Regions from separate parts of the Pantoea eucrina genome, predicted to be linked through region 2. Evidence: predicted binding sites of a transcription regulator. Region 2 holds the regulator's gene; the other holds the start of a gene.
The links. Region 2 encodes CRP, which controls carbon source genes, mostly activating them, when cyclic AMP is high. Its sites were predicted from a motif close to ATGTGANNNNNNTCACAT; they were not measured.
Positions count from the first base shown of each region.

Region 1: the regulator CRP is predicted to act here: its motif matches at 1,519-1,536, upstream of deoC (deoxyribose-phosphate aldolase).

Region 1 covers NZ_CP083448.1:2,820,601-2,823,714, forward strand. The annotation lists gene deoA (thymidine phosphorylase) at 1-525, opposite strand, end outside; gene deoC (deoxyribose-phosphate aldolase) at 664-1,443, opposite strand; gene LAC65_RS13375 (TatD family hydrolase) at 1,664-2,467, opposite strand; gene LAC65_RS13380 (patatin-like phospholipase family protein) at 2,464-3,114, opposite strand, start outside.
Region 2 covers NZ_CP083448.1:3,089,458-3,092,571, reverse strand. The annotation lists gene LAC65_RS14755 (YccS/YhfK family putative transporter) at 1-1,277, opposite strand, end outside; gene crp (cAMP-activated global transcriptional regulator CRP) at 1,338-1,970, opposite strand; gene LAC65_RS14745 (OsmC family protein) at 2,261-2,665, shown strand; gene LAC65_RS14740 (phosphoribulokinase) at 2,762-3,114, opposite strand, start outside.

The DNA of each region.
Region 1 (3,114 bases), 270 kb from region 2:
GGCGGTGACATCGCGCGTGGCGTAAAAGCGTTTATCTGCGGGCGCGAGCGAGCGGGTCTGCCCGATGATCGCTACCCCCACCTGTTTAATTATGTCGCGGAAACGGTCGTCGCTGGGGTAAATATCAAAGCCCGGAATGGCCTCCAGCTTATCCAGCGTGCCGCCGGTATGACCCAGACCGCGTCCGGAGATCATCGGCACATATCCACCGCAGGCGGCGACCATCGGTCCCAGCATCAGAGAGGTAACATCGCCTACGCCACCGGTTGAATGTTTATCCACTACCGGACCGTTGAGCTGCAGCGACTGCCACTCCAGAACCGATCCTGAGTCGCGCATCGCCATGGTCAGGGCAACGCGTTCCTGCAGGTTCATATCGTTAAAATAGATGGTCATCGCCAGCGCAGCGATTTGCCCTTCCGAAACGGTTTCATCGCGCACGCCATCGATGAAAAAGCGGATCTCCGCCTCACTCAGCGGCTGCCCGTCACGTTTTTTCCGGATGATTTCCTGTGGCAGAAACAAGGTTGCCTCCTGTGATTGCTGGTATATACGCGGCGCATAAATGCGCCCTCTACGGGAATGTTGGATTTTGTACCCCGTAGGGGGCGCATTCATGCGCCCCTGGCCGGATGCCGCAACGGGATTTAACCCGGGCCGCTATCAGTAACCCGTTTTGCTGCCGCTGGTTGCGTGGCCCAGCGTGCTGAGCAGGTTTGCCAGCAGGCTGGAGGCACCAAAGCGGAAGTGACGGGCGTCAGCCCAGCCCTCACCGAGGGTGTCGTCAGCCAGCTTCAGGTAAAGAGCGGCATCTTCTGCGGTGCGCACGCCGCCGGCTGGTTTAAAACCCACCTGCTGCTGCACGCCTTTATCGCGAATAACCTGCAGCATAATGGCGGCAACTTCCGGCGTGGCGTTCACCGGCACTTTACCGGTTGAGGTTTTAATAAAATCAGCGCCGGCATCAATCGCAATTTCTGATGCCGTACGGATCAGCGCCTCTTCTTTCAGCTCGCCGGTTTCGATAATCACTTTCAGCAGCACGTCCGCTGCCGCACACGCCTCTTTGCACGCTTTAACCAGCGCAAAGCCGGTATCACGATCGCCAGCCATCAGAGCGCGATAGGGAAATACCACATCCACTTCGTCAGCGCCGTAAGCGATAGCGGCGCGCGTTTCCGCCAGAGCGATCTCAATATCCGCATTACCATGCGGAAAATTGGTCACGGTCGCAATGCGCACCTCAGGCGTACCCTGTTCGCGCAGCGTTTTACGGGCGATCGGGATAAAGCGCGGATAGATGCAGATAGCGGCAGTGTTGCCCGCAGGGGATTTGGCCTGATGACACAGCGCAATGACTTTTTCATCAGTGTCATCGTCATTCAGGGTAGTGAGATCCATCAGTTGCAGCGCGCGCTGCGCAGCAGCATTAAGGTCAGTCATAACAGGCTCCGGATGTCAGGCCAGCAGCGAGCTGCCGGATAATGTGATTATTTTAACAATTGTCGGGAACTGCCATTGCGAATCAGATCACATAAAAAAGAGATAGCAGCTCGAAATTACATAGAAAATCTGCTTAAGATCTCTTTTTGACGTGAATGCATGGCTAAACAGATCGCAACGCAGATGTAATTATTATCACAAAATCGCGCGCTGAATGGTATCACTCTGATAGATCGCCGGACGGCGATCGGGAAGAAAATGCAAATATACGCAGGCTGTTCTGCCACAGCGCATCGGCAATCACGTCAGCCGGTTCAGGACGCAGCGTGCACAATACCTCAAACACATTGCGCGCCCGCTCAGGCCGGTTGGGCTCTCCCTGAAAACCCTGCAGCGGCATATCCGGTGCGTCAGTCTCCAGCAGCAGCGACGCCAGCGGCAGGCTGGCAATGGTATGGCGGGTTTTGCTGGCGCGCTCCCAGGTAATGGTGCCTCCCACGCCGATGGCATAGCCGAGCTGGATAAAGCGCTCTGCCTGCTGCTGGCTGCCGGCAAAGCCGTGCACGACGCCGCGCCGCGGCAGATTATGGCGTCGCAGCAGCATCGCCAGCTGATCGTGGGTGCGGCGGGAGTGCAGGATCACCGGCAGATCAAAACGTTTTGCCAGAATAAACTGCGCGTTCAGCAGCCGCGTCTGCTTGTCGAAATCGGGATCGTTCATATAGAGATCAAGTCCGATCTCGCCGATCGCTACGCAGTTGCTCTCTGCCTGCGCCAGATGCTGCGCGAGCAGATCCAGATGATCGTCCTGATGGCGGGCAATATTGATCGGATGCAGGCCCAGCGCCGCATAGAGCGCCGTGTGATCTTTTGCCAGCTGCACAACGCGTGCAAAACGGCTCGCTTCTGTCGATGGCACAATAATGCGCTCTACGCCGGCGGCCGCAGCGCGGGCAATGCTTGCGACCGCATCATCAACAAACGGCGGGAAATCAAAATGGCAGTGCGTGTCGATAAATTTCATGCCAGCGATCCTTCATCCCAGGCAGCATCGTTCCCCGCCAGCGGCGGCGTGTGTAACGGCCGCGCGTCCGGCGCGTTTGCAGCGGCGGCGGGCGGTGCAATCGGCAGCGATCGGCGTGCCGGCTCTGCATCACTCAACCACTGCCCCAGCGTAGCCAGAAAATAGCGTCCGCTGCGCCGGCCAAGATGATAATCGTGGTTTAGCGCGGCAACGCGGCTGCCGAGCGCCATGCTGGCCAGAGGACGCGGCGGGCAAATCTCCACAATGCGCAGATTACCCGGCGGCTGTTCAATAAACTGCTGGATCTCGCGATAGCTCGCTTCATGATGATGCAGGATGTTGATCATCGGCTGCAGCGCACTGTCACCCAGCCAGCGCTCCATCCGCTGGAACCATTGCGGCGTATAGAACATCTGCGAAGGCGTGGTCCGGATCACCACAATGGTATCCGCGCCGCGTCGCGCGGCTTCACGCACCGGAATGGCGTCGCTGATGCCGCCATCCAGATAGCTGACGCCATCCATCAGCACGCCGCTGCGATAAAAGCCAGGAATGGCGCTGGACGCTTTGATGATGTCATGCCAGGTCAGCTCATCAGGCCTGAAATAGCGTGCCTGATAATCGTCACTGCGGCAGGCGCACATATA
Region 2 (3,114 bases):
GCGGCAATCAGCAGCCCGGCAAAGGTGCCGAGCGCCCGGTGCTGAATGCGCACGCGCGTGGCGCTGTAGCCATTCTGGCTGACAAACATAATGGTCATCAGGATCCAGTAGGGCTTGGGAATATTAAAAAACAGCGCAACAGAGCTGCCAAACATCAGCATAACGGCAAAGCGGGCCGCGCTGCGCAGCGCGCCGGACCTGAACGATAGATAGCTGCGCAGGGCGGGCAGCAGCGGCAGGCGCCGCTGGCGATCGGCCATCAGATCGCGCGTATAGAGCGGTTTCTGGGTGCGCAGCACGCGGGCGATGCGGCTGAAATGATAAAGGCAGAAGTGGCCAACCGGATTATCCGGATGCTGCCGCGCAATTTTTTCCAGCGCGCCGAGCGGCTTTTCCATCTGAAAGCGGGCGGGCAGCTGGTGATAGAGAATGGCATCGGCCAGCAGCCTGAGCTGTGCCGAAATGGTTTTTGCATTCCAGCGGATAACCGCTTCCGCATGACTCTGTTCTACCAGCTTTTGCACTTTCTCCGGCTGGTGCAGGCTGACAGCGATATGCTCCTGCAGATCCAGCGCCACCTGAAAAGCGCGCGTCAGCCGCTTATGGCTGTTATCGCGGCTGGCAGAAAGCATATGCATCTGCTGATAGCAGGTGGTGATCAGGTCAACCGCTTTCTGCTGGCGCGCCAGCAGCGGCGGCAGCGCTTTTTCCGGATCGGTCAGCTGTGTCAGCAGGGTATATTTGGCATCGCAGTAGTCAGCCAGCTCACGATAGAGCAGGCTCAGCGTTTCACGCATCGGCTGCTCTTTCCACAGCCAGTACCAGAACCAGTTAAACAGGCCATACCAGAACGTGCCGCCAATATAGAGCAGCGGCGGCACCCAGATCGGCATACGCCCCACCAGGCTCAGCGTAAAGATCGCTGCAATCAGCGTGCCGGGCAGCAGACGCCCGTGCAGCGGACTGATTTCGCCCGTCACGCCAATCAGCAGCGGCAGCACCAGCATAATAAGCGGCAGCGGAACCGCGGCGTTGGTGAGGTACTGGATCAGAAAACTGCCGGTGGCGAAAAGCGTACCGCCCACGATCAGGCGTTTGAAAAAGCGTTTATGCGGCGTATCAAGGCCGGCAATATTGCAGCAGGCGGGTACCAGCGAGAACAGCAGGCCTTTTTGCAGATCGCCACACAGCCATCCCAGCGCGACAGGCAGGCACAGCACCAGCGTCTGACGCAGAGCGTAATTGACTTCGGGATGATAGATGATTCGGCGCCACATCAGCTTATCGCAAACAGAAACGGCGTGATGGTGTCATCACGCCGTGGGGGGTGAAACAGCTTAGCGGGTGCCGTAAACGACGATGGTTTTACCGTGTGCGGAGATCAGGTTCTGATCTTCCAGCATTTTCAGGATGCGACCAACGGTTTCCCGTGAGCAACCCACGATCTGACCAATCTCCTGACGGGTAATTTTAATCTGCATACCGTCGGGGTGGGTCATGGCATCCGGCTGTTTAGCCAGATTAAGCAGCGTCTGCGCAATGCGGCCGGTAACATCCAGGAAAGCCAGGTTACCCACCTTTTCTGATGTCACCTGCAGGCGACGTGCCATCTGCGCCGACAGGCGCATCAAAATATCCGGGTTAACCTGAATCAGCTGACGAAATTTTTTGTAGGAAATTTCAGCAACTTCGCAGGCTGTTTTCGCACGCACCCAGGCACTGCGCTCCTGGCCCTCTTCAAACAGGCCGAGTTCGCCGATGAAATCTCCCTGATTCAGATAGGAGAGGATCATCTCTTTGCCTTCTTCATCTTTAATCAGTACCGCAACGGAACCTTTAACGATGTAGTAGAGCGTTTCTGCTTTTTCACCCTGATGGATCAGCGTGCTTTTGGATGGATATTTGTGAATATGGCAATGGGACAGGAACCATTCGAGTGTAGGGTCTGTTTGCGGTTTGCCGAGAACCATTCGCTATTATCCTCTATTGTAATCGTGCCCAAAACACAGGGGCATTCATTCCCTGTCAGGCGATGAAATCGTCCAGCGCGTCCTGTTAATAAAAATTATCCGGGCGGATGTGTAAGCTCTGCTTTTGATTCTGCCCGTCCTCATCAGCCACGACGAAGAAATTTTCAGCTCTGTTTGTAGCACAGCTTTTGCAGGCTGTCTTGTGTTGTCTCGCTTCAGCAGGCGGGCGATTGCTGTTTGCCGGATGAACGCGTACTCTGGCGCAAAACGCCGCTTCAGGAGAAAGAATAATGCAGGCACGTGTGAAATGGGTGGAAGGGCTGACCTTTCTCGGAGAATCCTCATCAGGACATCAGTTATTAATGGACGGGAATTCAGGCGATAAAGCGCCAAGCCCGATGGAGATGGTACTGATGGCCGCCGGCGGCTGTAGCGCGATTGATGTGGTCTCGATTCTGCAAAAAGGGCGTAATGACGTGGCTGACTGCGAGGTCAAACTGACTTCAGAACGGCGCGAAGAAGCACCACGTATTTTTACACAGATTAACCTGCACTTTATCGTCAGCGGCAAAGCGCTGAGCGAGAAAGCGGTGGCGCGGGCGGTTGACCTGTCGGCAGAAAAATATTGCTCGGTGGCGATCATGCTCGGCAAAGGGGTGGAGATCACCCACAGCCATGAGGTAGTTGAGCTGTAACAGCTGCCGGTGCGCATACCTCGCTACCCGTGAAACAGGCTTTGCAGGGTCGCCATTTATGGCGACCGATGCCACGTCGTCTGGCAGACATGGCCTCTACTCTATCCGTTTTCCTTCAATCAGCCGCTGCACCAGTGGCATCATGATCAGCTCCATCGCCAGTCCCATTTTGCCGCCCGGTACCACCAGCGTATTCATATGCGAAATAAACGATCCCTGAATCATCGCCAGCAGATAGGGGAAAGCGATACCTTCCAGGCCGCGAAAATGGATCACCACAAAACTCTCATCCAGTGAGGGGATCTCGCGCGCCGCGAACGGGTTAGAGGTATCAACTGTCGGTACCCGCTGAAAGTTAAGGTGCGTGCGCGAAAACTGCGGCGTGATGTAGTTGATATAATCTTCCATCGACCGTACCACGGAGTCCATCACCGCTTCGCGCGAATGGC